DNA from 2 places in the Glaciecola punicea genome. Region 2 is predicted to be linked to the other one. Evidence: predicted binding sites of a transcription regulator. Region 2 holds the regulator's gene; the other holds the start of a gene.
What was found. The regulator LexA, encoded in region 2, represses DNA repair genes until DNA is damaged. The targets are predictions, from matches to a motif close to TACTGTATNNNNATACAGTA.
Positions count from the first base shown of each region.

Region 1: a site for LexA is predicted at 4,908-4,927, ahead of BAE46_RS09085 (exonuclease domain-containing protein). Genes of this name have one in related genera too.

Region 1 is NZ_LZXY01000006.1:123,573-131,480, reverse strand. It holds gene BAE46_RS09120 (D-cysteine desulfhydrase family protein) at 1-318, opposite strand, end outside; gene BAE46_RS09110 (amphi-Trp domain-containing protein) at 996-1,211, shown strand; gene BAE46_RS09105 (mechanosensitive ion channel family protein) at 1,459-2,763, opposite strand; gene BAE46_RS09100 (high-potential iron-sulfur protein) at 3,306-3,596, opposite strand; gene BAE46_RS14800 (hypothetical protein) at 3,809-3,952, opposite strand; gene BAE46_RS09095 (flavin reductase family protein) at 3,936-4,598, opposite strand; gene BAE46_RS09090 (zinc ribbon domain-containing protein) at 4,598-4,789, opposite strand; gene BAE46_RS09085 (exonuclease domain-containing protein) at 5,003-7,147, shown strand; gene BAE46_RS09080 (YfcC family protein) at 7,174-7,908, opposite strand, start outside.
Region 2 is NZ_LZXY01000004.1:24,873-32,780, reverse strand. It holds gene ctaD (cytochrome c oxidase subunit I) at 1-499, opposite strand, end outside; gene coxB (cytochrome c oxidase subunit II) at 502-1,629, opposite strand; gene lexA (transcriptional repressor LexA) at 1,952-2,572, opposite strand; gene plsB (glycerol-3-phosphate 1-O-acyltransferase PlsB) at 2,827-5,259, shown strand; gene ilvA (threonine ammonia-lyase, biosynthetic) at 5,350-6,942, opposite strand; gene BAE46_RS06150 (YifB family Mg chelatase-like AAA ATPase) at 7,145-7,908, shown strand, end outside.

The DNA of each region.
Region 1 (7,908 bases), on a different contig from region 2:
ATTTACATGAGCAGGTTCTTTTCCGCCTAACACCAAATGACATTCAAGCCCTAAACTAGCCGCGGCGGCGGCTGTTTGCCGGCAGTGATTTGACTGCGCCGCACCTGCTGTAACAATTGTGTTTGCGCCATGAGCCAGCGCGTCTCCCAAAATAAACTCAAGCTTTCTTGTCTTATTACCCCCCATTGCAAGACCGGTGTTGTCATCTCGCTTCATGAATATTCTAGGGCCATTAAGCTTTTTACTCAATTTACTAAGTTCAACCAGCGGTGTTGGGAAAAACCCTAAACGCTCTCTTGGAATGTGATTGTATTTCATACTTTACCCGTTTTGTTGCAGTACTTATTACGACGTCAGTTCACTAATATTCAATCACAATATAACGACTCAAAGCAATGATTGTATATCGTTTTCAAATCATAGCGATACTTACTATGCGGCTCATAAGCCTGAGTTAACGGTGTAGTTTGTTAAGCAACTTTGCTAAAGCGAGCATAAATAAGCGTATTAAAATTCGTCGCAAAGCTCACGTTAACATTTGTAAGCAACACAGAAACCGCCAGGTCACCACAATTAAATACTATCCGTTTTTCATTTTATTAAAGGCCCATCTAGGCTTAAATAATGGCGACAATAGTCGCTATTTTAGTTACTTTACATTTGCATTAGACATCATTGTCGCCGTACTAGATATATGAAAAATTCTCTGCCTTTTCAACAACGGCGGTGCGGTTAAAGTAGGCAACAGTGACACAGGCGGGACATTGTTTATGCTGATATTTTAATTGAAATATACCTTACTGCTTTTAGTACGAAATGATCCAATACGCGAACCTAATAGGTATTTATTATTGTGGCCTGAAAAGGGTGATTAGCGCAGTCGTTGGTATCCTGAATCCTTGTTGCTTGCAAAAAGCTAAGATTAAAATCGCCGCTAAACGTACCGATGCTCACCGCTTTTTAAGATAACTACCGTGTTCAAAAGGATAAAATTTATGAAGAACGAAAGAGATATAGAAAAAGAATATACAACAGCGGAATTTATTTCAAAGTTGAGACGCCTAGCGGATGCCTTAGAATCGGGCGAACGCTTTGATATTCAGATAGCCGGTGAAAGAATCTATGTTCCAGTGAGGGCGGTATATAGCATTGAGCATGAGAGAGATGATTCAGAGGAAGAAATAGAATTTCAGATAAAATGGTCAAACTAGCACACATATTAATGACATAAAAAAGCGGGCCCACACAGCCCGCCTCAACACACACTAAAAAGCTCTAGGAGCACAAACTTCAAGAGTAGAACTATACATCAAATAGATTGAATGACAATCATTATCATTCAATTATTTGTTCAAGTTACGTCCTACCCCCTTCCTTTGCCCCAACGATTTCGGCTAAACCTAATTTGCTCGCTTTCAAACCCCGCGCTTTTATCAGCGAGCGTGCTTAATTTTGAACTCAATCTGACTTGGCAGTGTCAATCTTGGCCGGCTCAATCTTAAACGCGCTTTGCAAAAAACGCACATCTTGGCCGGTAGGATCTTCATGTATCTGTAGCCCAAATTCATGCAGTGCCGCTAACACATGGTCAAATATGTCCGACTGGATATTCTCATATTCATTCCATACTGTCGTATTTGTAAACGCATAAATCTCAATGGGTAAACCCAAATTAGATGACTGGAGTTGGCGCACCATTAAGGTCATGTCTTGACGAATATGACGATGCGTTTTTAAATATGACAACAAATACTGCCTAAACGTACCTATATTGGTCAGTCTGCGGCCGTTCAACAGTATTGACATATCCGTGTTTAAGCTGCTATTGATTTCTTTAATTTGCGCTAACTTTTCTTCTAGGTAAGGGGTTAACAGCTCAGCTTTATACAGGCGATTAAGCGTATTTTCGTCTAAAAATCCGATACTGCTCATTTGCAAGTATACGCAACGCTTAATACGCCGCCCGCCTACTTCGGTCATTCCACGCCAGTTTTTAAATGAATCTGATATAAGCGCATAGGTGGGAATGGTGGTAATTGTTTTGTCCCAGTTGCGCACTTTTACTGTAGTAAGCGCAATATCGACCACGTCTCCGTTGGCGCCATATTTTGGCATTTCAAGCCAATCACCCACCGACAACATATTATTAGCTGACAGCTGAATACCAGCAACTAAACCGAGTATGGGATCCTTAAATACCAATAGCAAAATTGCAGATACCGCACCCAAACCACTTAAGAGTATTAAAGGCGACTTATCCATGAGTAGGGACACCAGCAGTATGCCAGTTAGCACGCTGGCAATTAGTTTAACGGTTTGCAATAAACCCTTCAGCGGGAACTGAGTGCGCCTTGTGCGCGAGTCATTAAAGGCTTGGAAAATATTGAGTAGCGTAAAAAATGCCAGCAAGGCGAACACTACAATAAACTGGTCTCCTATTACACTTATGACGCGAAGTGCAGATGATCCCTCTTCAAACCATACACTGGCCTGAAGCAGTACCACCGCAGTTTGAATAATAAACGATATGCGCCGCAGTAACTTATGCGACAAAGCAGTAAGTTGGGTGCGCGAGCGACGCCTTTCTTCAAACTTTGCGACCAATCTAGAAGATATCATGCGCAATGAAATATGCAGCAGCACCGCCACAAACAATATCCATGCTAAGGCTATAAAATTGACATACAGCGCTGCCTCACCCGGCACGTAGGTCTGCAACCACAGCAAAGCCGAATCTTTGAATTGGCTTCTTAAGGCATCCATTTACTATCCTTTATGTTTACGTTTATAAACATCCGTATACTAACAAAGAAAATCAATGGGTCAGAGGAAAATCGACGGGAAATCAATTTCCCTGTGACCCTTTCTAAACAATTTGAGCCATATTGGGCGCAAACTGCGACGCTAGTGCCGGTTTAAGAACTCTTAGGCCTGCATTATATAGCCGGTCTTTGCTAACACTAGTATAAATCTCATACAGGTCAATCACCTTAGGTGGAATAAAACGATTACCCTAAATTATAGCGCGTCAAGTTGATTGTTGCTTAATACCATCCCAAGCTCATACAGATAGCTTACTAGCGCAAGTAATAGTCTGCACAGGCGAAGAAAGGGCGGTATTTCAAATAATAGAATTTTCGTTCATTATTACTCACGTGCGTCTAATACATGCGCGTATAGACTATTAATATTAATGTCTAAAGTATAGATTAGTGATCAATGTATTAGGGGAAGCCCTAGACGTAAAAAAGCCGGAACAACGACGGTACCGGCTTTTTAAGTTTCTGCGCGCTTGTAGTAAGGGCTTAGCCTTTTGTCAACCAAGCAGAGCAATAGCCTTTAGCGGCTACGACTTTACCTGGGAAAATTGCACACGGACGCCATTCTGCGCCATCTTCACCTTGAACATACATACAGTTGTCGCAGTATTTACCTTCAACAGGAGATTCATGTACATATTGAAGCGCTTTGGCAGTGGCGTCGTCAGGCGATAATTTTTCTTGTGCATTAACTCTAAGTGCAACGCCACCAAGAGTTAGGCCGATTAAGCCAGAGCCAGTTAATTTTAAGAAGTTACGACGATTTACTGGTTTCATATTATATTTCCTTTTACAAAACGCTAATGAGAACAATTCTTTTTTACATGTTCCCAGAAACAAGTAAGGCCCGCGAAAAATCGCAGGCCTTTTGGGTTGTGTAATCTATACTGTGGTGGAAATAGAACGGATTGTAAAGGTGTTTATTTAGTTTTATTGTGCTGTGTTAACAAAAGTGAACAGAAAGGCCTAAAACTGCTCTTGCAAGGGACTTAATTAATCCGTTCATCTTCATCATTATCTTCATCGTCAGTCTCAGGCTCTACCGGTATTTTGAGTATTAGCCACACTATTAGCCCTACCCCTGCAAGCGAAATACCACATACAAGCAGCAGTTGCTCAAGATTTGGGATCATCATTTAGCCATATAGAGCTTAACGCTTGCTCAGGTTTCGCGTAACTGTAACGATCTAATCTCGCTGTTTTGTGATAACTGTCTAAACAAGATATTGCCACTGACCCCGCTTTTTCAATATCAACATAGCCGTCATTAAGCAAAATATTGTCAGCCAATACAACCTCAACAACACGTCCAATAACAAGTTCGGTCTGATTTAATTCAATCACATTAATTTGCTCAACTTCAAGCGCCATGCTTATTATCGACTCTGCCACAAACGGTGCCTTCACTACACTTGACATTTTCGGCGTTAAACCAACAGCTTCAAATTCGCTGGTATCACCGGGGTAGTTCGCACTGCACTGATGTGCCTTGTCGGCAAAACTAACATGGACATGGTTCAGGGTGTAAACGCCTGTGTCTTTGATATTTTGAAGCGTATCTCGCCTCACCGTGTGTGGACGCATTAACATACCTACAAGCGGAGGATGCGCGCCTACATGAAACACCGAACTCACCAAACACAAATTATTAAGACCTTCCTTGCTTTGCGTGCCAACTAAATTAGCGCTTTTGAAACCTGACAGTGAGTTGATGAAATTCGCACGCTCTCGCTGCGGCAACTGCATTATGTCGCGTTGTGTAAATACTCTATTAGTCATTACTCGTCGTCTCGTTTCGCAATAATCTCTAGGCCAAAGCCATTGTCTATGATAAGTACCTCTATGGGCGCGCAGCATATTTGGCAATCAACAATTTGCTGCTGTCCAATATCGTTGGCTTCATCTATTTCGATGTCGTTGATGGTCATGCAGTAGGGACACTCAAAGCGTTCGGCTCGGGATAAACTCATAAATTCTCACGCCTTCTATTATTACTTTACATCAATTGTGTATTGTTTACGCCAAAAGGTAGCGTCTGGATTATTACGTTTAAGGCTTAAAAAAAACGGTTTACCTGTGCCCACGTAATACTGTATATTAAACCAGTAATTAAAGAGCCTACTTTGCAAGTTAATTTCCTTGTTCTTTACTCACCTTCTAGTCTCCATTAACGGCAAGATTTTATGGCATTTCGCGACTTACCTACATTTTACTATCATACTCACTTTTCTGAATTTCTCGATTTTGTAAAAGGGCCCAGCGCGCATTTACTCAGCGAATTTGATCTTGAGTTTCTGCAAAAATACTCACAATCTGCGCATTTAGCACAGTGTTTAACGGTTCGCTTGATTAACCGAAAATATCCGGTCATAAAACGCAGTTCCCTCTCTTTTCCTGAAATTCCCTTGGCCTCAGAAGTTTTGGTTGATTTAGTGTCCTCAGGCTTTGTAAAAAACGTAAGCGTAGAAAACGTTTTAAACCTGCTTGAGGTATTAACAAAACCTGAATTAGCTGCACTATATGAAGAAGTCGCTGCTGCAGATTCTCCTAAACTCATCAAAAGCGCAAACAAAGCCAGTTTTACTCGACACTGCCAGCGTTTATGCCCGCATAAAATAGTCACTAGCGGCGTCGCTAAAGACTATATAATGCGCACAACCGACGCATTTGTCGATTATTTTTTATTTTTATACTTTGGCCACATCAATGGCAAACTGAATCAATTTTCTATGCGCGATTTAGGCCTAATGCGAACCCGAGACGAACAGGCGCAAATGCAGTCTCGCTTCGCTGATTATGCGAGTGCGTACAGCTGCTTTGCACTCACCCAAGCATATGAATTTGCCAAAAAGCATACTTATGAAAGTGAACGTGACATTGTCAGTTTCATGGCCACCTTACCAAAAGCCAATGGCCCTCAAGCCGTTCTTGTGTCACAAAAGCTTGGATATGTGATGGCAAAATCTATGCTGACGGTTAACCCCGTTGCCGCGCTCAGCATCGCGCAAGATCTGCAAGCGCCACTCGCGCAGGAGTTTTGGTGCAGGCAAGCCTATAAGTTAGGCTTCAAAGACGCCGTTGAAGCAAAGCTCAATGCCATAGTAGACGACCCAAGCACAGACAAACTGCTGCAATTTGCCGAAGATTTTTTAGCCCGTAAATACCATAAAAAACGCACCAGCATCTTAACTGACATGCTGCGCGAAAATAATAGGCATCTACTGCTTGATGAAAGCTATAAAGGAAGTGTTGAGTACGGTGTAATTGCTTACTATCACGCACGCGACATACAGGCATGGCGAACCGAAAACAGTGTGTGGAAAAACTTATTTGGTTTGTGCTTCTGGCATGAGCTTTTCGAGCTAGAAGGCTTGGGCTTAGCGACCCCTTTTGATTACCTTCCAGTATGCCTTAAACACCATAATTTCATAGCGGTTGCCGGCAAACAAATTGCGTCAAGACTTGCCTCGTTTTCCTCATGTAAAGACTTGTTGCTACAGGTAACAAAAAGCGCCACCGCCCATTACAGTAAAAGCCAAGGCATAGTGAATTGGCACACGAACATGCTCGATAAGCTAACAGTAGTCATTGAACATCTGCCGCTTAATGGCCTTAAAGGACAACTGCGCGCGATGTGCTCTGACTGGCAATTATACAACGACGGCTACCCTGACATTATGGTGCTTGAAAACAATAAGCTTAGGTTTGAAGAAGTTAAAGCGCAAGGCGACACTTTGCGCCGCAATCAGCTTATGCAGTTACAAAGCCTGCGCGGATTCGGCATTGATGTAGGCATCACCACCGTGGGCTGGACCTTGGATCCTATGCAAGCCTATGCGGTTATCGATATAGAAACCACCGGCGGGCGCGCGGGCACACATAAAATCACTGAAATAGGCATGGTGAAAATGGTTAACGGCGAGATAGTTGATCAATGGCAAAGCCTCATAAATCCGCAGCGGCGTATACCATCAATGATCACCTCACTTACCGGCATCACTAACGACATGGTTGCCGACGCTCCGTTGTTTGCCGATATTGCAGATGAACTCGAAGCTTTCACAGAAAACTGCATATTTGTTGCTCACAATGTCAATTTCGACTACGGATTTATAAGAGAAGAGTTTGCCCGCATAAATCGCCACTACAAACGCCCAAAATTGTGCACCGTCCAGCAAATGCGAACCCACTACAAAGGTTTGCCTAGCTACTCGCTGGCCAATTTAACCAGGCATTTTGATATTGGCATGCAGCGCCATCACCGCGCTCTGTCTGACGCAGTCGCGGCGAGTGAACTGTTAAAGTTAGTCAACGAGGCTAGAAGATAAGGTATTACATTGACCCCACAGCCTCACTAAGACCAAGAACTAATGGGGTCAGGTCCAATCAGCAAATTCACAGCATTCACAGCATTCACAGCAGCTGGCTGCACATCAGCCCCATAATCAAATATAACCGCAAACACCAACACGACAGACGCCGCAAGCATCAACTTCAAAATAAGCGGGTAACAAAATTTAAACCACAGATGATAAGGCACCCCGGCCATCCCAATAATGCCCATTAAGACAGCGTTAGTTGGAATAATCATATTCGAGAAACCATCGCCAAACTGATAGGCAAGCACCACAATTTGTCTATTCACGCCTATAATGTCGCCCACCGGCGCCATCAAAGGCATGGTAACGTAAGCTTGGCCACTGCCAGAAGGTATAAATAGGTTGAGCAAGGACTGCATGATAAACATACCCACCGCGGCAAATTCTGCGCCTAAATGCGACAAGGGCATAGACATGCCGTGCACCAAAGTATGGAGTATTTGACCATCTTCCATAATCAGCGCAATGCCGCGTGCAACCCCTATTAATATCGCCGTTGTGGCAAGCTCTTGCACCCCTTCTATAAATTTGGTTGCCGCAAGGTCGGCGCTTAACTGGCCAACTATCGCGGTTAATATTCCCCACAAAATAAACACCGCACCTAGCTCGTAAAGATACCAGCCTCTTTGCGAAATTCCCCACACGGCAATTACAATACTTGCCACTAAGCCAAATAATATTAATTTATGGCGAAAGTTTAAGCCTGGATA
Region 2 (7,908 bases):
AAGGTGCGTAAAAGGTCCAACCAAATGCGGGACCACCGCCTTCCATAAACAAAGAAGAAAGCAATATTAAGAACGCGAAAGGTAAAATCCAAAAGCTCCAGTTATTCATGCGTGGCAAGGCCATGTCAGGCGCACCAATCATCAAGGGTATCATCCAGTTAGCCAAGCCGGTAAAGGCCGGCATTACTGCGCCAAATACCATTATTAATCCGTGAACGGTGGTCATTTGATTAAAGAAGTTAGGTTCTACAATTTGCAGGCCTGGCTGAAATAGTTCAGCGCGAATGACCATTGCCATCGCCCCACCCACCAAAAACATAATGAATGCGAACCACAAATATAGAGTGCCTATGTCTTTGTGGTTCGTAGTGAGTAACCAACGCGATATACCATATGGCGCCTCGTGGTGGTGATGATCATCAATATGATCGCTAGCAACGTGGTCTTGAGTATCAGCGTCGTGGTCGCCCGAATGGGTTGTATCAGTTGTGCTAACCATTGTTATTCCTTACCATACATAATTGCGTTAATGTCTTTTGCTTGCACAATATCGCCAGTATCATTACCCCAAGCGTTACGCTCATAGGTGACTACCGCCGCTATTTCTGACATTGTTAGTTGTTTAGCAAATGATGCCATTGAGGTACCTGGACTGCCTTCAACGATAATTCTGATATGTCCGGGAATGTCCTCAAGCGCAAGAGCAGAACCTTTAAGCGCCGGAAATACACCGGGTAACCCCTCACCGTTTGGCATGTGGCAGGCTGCGCAAACGGCACCATATACTTTTTCACCCTGGCTCATAAGCTCATCCATGCTCATGTTCATAGACAGCAAGCGCTGTTCTTCGTCACGAGCACGCTGCGCGATGGCCTCTTGCTCTGCTACCCACGCGTCATATTGCGCGGGCTCTTTCGCGACTACCACAATGGGCATAAAGCCGTGGTCTTTACCGCAAAGCTCAGCGCATTGTCCTCGGTAAACGCCAGGCGAGTTTACGTTTGTCCACGCTTCGTTGATGAAACCTGGGTTGGCATCTTTTTTAATGGCAAAGTCAGGCATCCACCAAGAGTGGATAACATCGTCTGAGGTGATTAAAAATCTGATTTTCTTACCCGTGGGAATAACTAGGGGACGGTCTACTTCTAGGAGATAGTTTTGGGTTTTTGTTAACTGGTTACGTATTTGACCTTGCTCTGTTGCCAGAACCGAAAAGTACTCAACATCGTTGTCCATGTATTTATAGTGCCATTTCCACTGCGAACCGGTGACTAACACTGTTACATCAGGTTTGCTGACGTCTTCCATATCTATCAGCGTGTAAGCCGCTGGTACGGCCATGAATATCAAAATAACGAAGGGAACGATTGTCCAGACCACTTCCACCGTTAAATTTTCGTGAAAATTAGCGGCTTTAGCCCCTTTAGATTTGCGATGGACCACCATCGAATAAAACATAAAGGTAAACACAACCACCCCTATTGCGATGCACACATAGAACATAAGCATATGCAAATCATAGACTTGGTTACTAATACCGGATACGCCGGGGCGCATATTTAAATTTGACCGGCCTGTATCTATCGCTTGCGCCGCAAAGCTTAAGCACACAATTAAAAGCACGGACATATAAGAGATAAAACTGCTGAACTTCACGCTAACACTCCCCCTATGTTTACAGCTAATGAAAACTTTTTTAACCGAAGCGGCGCTTTCATTTTTGTAGAAACAAGTTTAATTTTAAGTAAGTAATTTGTATAATTTTTGTTAATTACAGGACAATAATCGTTCAAATGGCGTCGTTAGTCTAGTTTTTTATCTTTTTATTTGCTGCTAATCATCGTATTTTCCGAACTGTTCAAAAAGTAGACGCAAAAAAAAGGGCCCGTTTATTATTACGGGCCCTCAAATGGCATTGTGAAGTGAACCTTTTTGTCAATTCCTGAGTAAGTTACAAGTCCACGTGATCGCGTATTACGCCTACGGCTAAACCCTCAATAGTAAAAAATTGGGATGCAAGATCCACACGAATAGGTGGAAAACTGTCGTTTTCAGCGTGTAGCAAAATTTCGCTACCTTTACGCTCGAACCTTTTAACCGTTACGTCCTCGTCAACGCGTGCAACCACTACCTGACCATTGTTAACTTGGTCTGTTTTGTGCACAGCCAGCAGATCGCCGTCCATTATACCAATGTTTTTCATACTTTCACCTTTCACGCGTAACAAGAAGTCGGCGCGAGGAGTAAACATGGTAGGGTCGCATTTAAATCTAGATTCAACATGTTCTTGGGCTAAAATAGGCTCACCGGCAGCAACTTGACCAATTAATGGCAAGCCATCTTCAATGGGATCCTCAAGCTCTACGTTTAACTTAATACCGCGAGACGTCCCTGGTAAAATTGCAATAACGCCTTTTTTAGCGAGCGCTTTAAGATGCTCTTCTGCAGCGTTAGCAGATTTGAAACCTAACTCGCGCGCGATTTCCGCTCGTGTAGGCGGCATTCCCGTGTCTATCATAGTACGTTTTACAAGTTCTAGAACTTGCTGTTGCCTTGGTGTTAGTGGACGCATAAACAGCCTGTTTTTCTATACAGTAGATCTGAGTATATCCACAAACAGTGTTTTAGCAACAAGTATTTGTCTATTTGATGTAAACGGTAATGCCATATCACAGCATAGCGCAATATACCCATCGAATGAGACAAATGCTGATTACATTAAGGATCTTCGTGCTAACATTACAACAAAATTTTCGCAAAATATAGAAAACCGCAGTGAAATTTGCTTTTTCATCCCGCTGCATCCGCCTTAGTTATGGAGTACTTATGAATTGGATGGCCTCGTTTTTACGCTCGTTCTTGACCAAACCAATCGGCTGGCTGGTCAAAGTAAAAAGTATACCCTCAGACTTAGAAAATGAACTTGGCATCGACAAAACCAGGCCTATTGTATATTTACTGCAAACAAAATCATTCACCGACTCGATAGCGCTTGAAAAATCAACTGCGTTTCTTGGCCTTCCCAGTCCACGTAAAAAACTTGCGCTGGTGGATCACGAGCATAAACGAAGCTACTATCTCAATAGACCGCAAAACATCTTTACGCGCAAAGTAAAGCCCACCACTATTGAAGATAATTTTACCGAGATGTTTCAATACCACCGGCAATATGACGATCTAGATGTTCAGCTTATTCCAGTTTTCATTTCCTGGGGACGCTCGGCGGGTAAAGGTAAATCGGGTTGGGCTCAGCTAATCGCCTCAAAAGCGTCGCCAAACTGGCTACGTAAAAGTTTCATTGTGCTATTTTTTGGCCGCGATAATTTTGTCAGTTACTCAAAGCCTGTTTCAACAAGACAAATGGCATCGCTAAGCGGCAGCGATCAACAGATAGCACATAAATTAATCCGCGTAGCGCGCACACACTTTCAGCGTAAACGCCAGGTATTATCAGGACCAACGCTGCTTGAACGTCAAGAGTTATACAACTCTATTTTAGGCGCAAGGGGCGTAAAACAAGCCATTGAAGATGAAGTTGCCAACAAAAACATCTCCCCCCAAAAAGTCCGTAAACAAGCGAAGAAATACGTAGATGAAATAGCTGCAGACTATCGCGAGGGCCTAGTGCGCCTTGGAGAAAGACTGCTGGCACGCATTTGGCACCGTATCTACGACGGTATTGAAGTCAAGCACGCTGAACGCGTGCGTGAATTAGCCGCCAACGGACATGAAATTATTTACGTACCCTGCCATAAAAGCCATATGGACTATTTGTTACTGACCTACGTTATTTATCAAGAAGGCTTGGTTACCCCTCACATTGCCGCCGGTATCAACTTAAATTTTTGGCCTGCTGGACCCATTTTTAGACGCTGTGGCGCATTTTTCCTGCGCCGTAGCTTCGTAGGCAACAAGCTTTACAGCAGTATTTTCAGAGAATACTTAGAGCTTTTGTTCAACAAAGGCTATTCGGTGAAGTACTTTCCAGAAGGGGGAAGAAGTCGTACCGGTAGATTACTACCACCTAAAACAGGCATGCTCGCTATGACGCTGCAAGCGGTCACTAAAGGCGTGAATCGTCCGGTGTCTGTGGTACCGGTTTACTTAGGTTACGAGCACGTAATGGAAGTAAAAAGTTACCAGAAAGAACTCAAGGGAAAGGGAAAAAAGAAAGAGTCAAATACACAAGTTTTCTCTGCCATTCGTAAGCTTAAAAACTATGGCCATGGCTATGTTAACTTTGGCGAGCCTATTTCCCTACATAAGTTTTTAGACAAACAAGTACCCGATTGGCGCGACGACATAAGCGATGATGAAAAGAAACCAACGTGGCTTACGCCTACAGTGAATGTGTTAGCCAACGATATAATGGCAAGAATTAATAAAAATGCGGCCTTAAATGGCACTGCCTTGCTAGCGCTTTGTTTGTTGTCATCAAAAACGCATGTCATGAGTAAAGATGATCTGATAAACGCTATTGATGATTATCTGAGTCTATTCAAAGCCAACCCCTATAGCGCAGACGCGACGTTTCCCACCCAAGACGCTGAATATTTAGTAGAGCGTACGCTTGCCTTAAACAGATTTCAACAAAGCGAAGATAAATACGGCCTAATGGTGTCTCCTAAACAAGATAATGCCGTGCTACTGACATTCTACCGAAATAACATTTTACATATGTTTGCGTTGCCTAGCTTAATAATGGCTGCCGCTTTTGCTCATCGAAACCTCACCAGAACCGCTTTATTGAGTCTTGTTGAGCAGTTGTACCCAATTCTGAAACGCGAGTTTTTCATGTACTTTAGCCATGACGAAGTGGTCGTATATATTGAAGAGTTGGTTATCTATTTAAAGACCTGCGGCATGCTGGTGCAAAATGGCAAATACTTAGCCCCGGTTGAACCAAGCTCACCTAAATTTCACAGCGCGTGGCTATTAAGCCGAAGTATGCAGGAAACTTGGCAGCGCTATGCGGTAGTGCTGAGCGTGCTGGAGTCTGAAAAAATCATCGCGCGTGCCCAACTTGAGCGACAGTCTACCGATGTAGCTGAGCGTTTGTCTTCTTTGTTTGGCATGCACTCGCCTGAGTTTTACGATAAAAACGTGTTGGCCTCCTTTGTAAACGCGCTGCGTGAAAACAAACATGTGCACAGCCGTGAAGATGGTAGTTTAGAATTTTCAGAGTCAAGTTTAGTCTTAAAACACGCTATTATGCCGCTGGTATGGCCTGAAATAGTGCAGCATTTGGAACGCTTATAGACAATGTAATAATCGCGGACATCTGCGATGACTTATTTAGCCAAACTAGCGGATTTATAAATGACGTTAACCGTCTTCTAAATAATCGCATTAGCCTTTACTAGATAAAAAGAAAGTATAGGCAGGATCGTCTTTATGCTCTTGCACCTCGAAATCGAGCTTGTCGAGGTACTCTTGGAAACTGGATCGCTGCTGCTCTCCAATCTCAAAGCCAGCTAATACAAGGCCCTGCGCCGCCCCGTGATTGCGATAATGAAATAAAGTAATATTCCACGATTCGCCAAGGGTATTCAAAAAGTGCATCAGCGCACCAGGATATTCTGGGAATGAGAAACTAAAAATACTTTCGTCTATTTTTTGGTGAGGACGCCCGCCCACCATGTGCCTTACATGCAGCTTGGCCAGTTCATTTTGCGAAAGATCACAGTACGTATAGCCGTTATCATCGAGCTTTTTAAGTAGCTCATGATATTCAGACGCACCGTTTCGCAGCTTTACACCAACAAAAATCTGGGCGCTGCCGGTGGCTGATTCCCCAACACTTTGGGTGCGTGCATTGAAGCGATAGTTAAATTCTGTAATAACAATGCCGCCCAACAGACTACAAAAAGACTTAAACGCACCTTTAGTTTCAGGGATATTTACCGCAAAAACTGCTTCTTTTTGCTCGCCTAATTCACATCGTTCGGACACATATCGAAGAGTGTGAAAGTTTATATTAGCACCGCATAGAATACCGGTTAGGCGTTTGTTTTTTACATCATTTTCACGGCAGAACTTGCGGATTGCAGCCACAGAAAGCGCGCCTGCAGGCTCTGCTATTACGCGCGTATCATCAAAAATATCTTTAATAGCGGTACAAATTTCGTCGTTAGTAACCGTCATTACGCCGTCTAAATACTGCTTACACAACCTAAATGGCTCCTCGCCAATTGTTTTGACCGCTACACCGTCAGCAAAAATACCAACTTGGGGCAAAGTAACGGGTTTTCCAGCCGCAAGCGCCGCGGACAAACAAGCTGACTGGTCAGATTCAACCCCAATAATTTTGATACTGGGTTTTATTTGCTTCAAGTAAACTGCCATCCCTGCGGCTAGGCCGCCGCCGCCTACGGCCACAAATAGATAATCAAAATCACTTAACTGTTCTAGCATTTCTTTTGCAATAGTACCTTGTCCGGCAATCACATCGGGATGATCAAAGGGCGGTATCATGGTAAAGCCATGGCGCTGTGAAAGCATCAGCGCATGTGCACTTGCCTGATCGTAACTGGTACCGTATTGCACCACGTTAATGTGCTTGCCTCCGAAAGTGCGTACCGCATTTACTTTAATTTCAGGCGTTGTATCTGGCATTACAATGGTAGCTTTTATATTCATTGCTTTCGCTGCATAGGCGACGCCTTGCGCATGGTTGCCCGCTGAGGCTGCCACCACACCAGCGGCTTTTTGCTGCTCGTTCAACTGTGACATACAGTTAAAGGCACCGCGTAGTTTAAACGATTTTACGGGCTGCTGATCTTCACGCTTTAAATACACCTCATTTCCCAAAGCGCTTGACAGGGTCGCCAGTCTATTCAAGTCTGTCACTACAGCGGCATTGTAAATAGGGGCTTTGAGGATCTTAATTAAATACTCATAGTTTGACGGGGGGGAAGATAGTGTTTGTGTAGACAATGGCATTCTCTTATCGCGTAATAGTTGATTCGTAAATATGCTCAACAGCGTGTGCTATGTACTCATGTAATGGTTGCCGCAAGAGTCTGCCTCTAATCACATTGTAACGCAAGCACAAAGGACAATAGAAAAACGCTACCGAAGGACAGTAGCTTATCTTATAGGTAAATCGCATTATGTGCGTACTCAAAACAGACCAGAAAAGCATATGGATCTTGCTGTTGTATATACCCGCGCTAACTTAGGGATTGACGCGCCCCTTGTCACCATAGAAGTGCATTTAAGTAATGGCTTACCCGGATTTCACCTTGTGGGTTTACCTGAAACTACCGTGAAAGAATCGCGCGATAGAGTTCGCAGCGCTATGATTAATGCTGGGTTTGAATTCCCAAGTAAGCGCATTACGGTTAACATGGCCCCTGCTGATTTACCTAAAGGCGGCGGAAGATTCGATCTTGCGATTGCCATTGGTATTATTTGTGCCAGCGAAGCCTTAGGTGCTGGCTGTTTAGAGGCCTATGAATTTGTTGGGGAACTTGCATTGTCTGGCGATCTTCGCAGCGTGCAGGGCGCATTACCCATGGCCTTTGCCGCCGCAAAGTCGGGTCGAAAATTAATATTGCCTGAAATAAACGCGCAAGAAGCCGCCTTAGTCAGTAAAGCTCACGTGCTATCAGCAAAGCATTTATGGGGTGTGTATCTGCATTTAATTGACAAGCAAATGCTGGAACGTGCGCAAGTGCGAGACGCTGATATTTCACTTGACCACAACCTTGAGAAATATGGCGATCTTGCCGACATCATTGAACAAGAGCATGCCAAGCGAGCCTTGCAAATTTGTGCGGCAGGCGGCCATAATATGCTACTTTTTGGCCCCGCTGGTACGGGCAAAAGTATGCTGGCAAATCGATTACTGTCTATACTTCCAGAATTACCCGAGCAAGATGCGCTCACGGTAGCCTCAATTCGCTC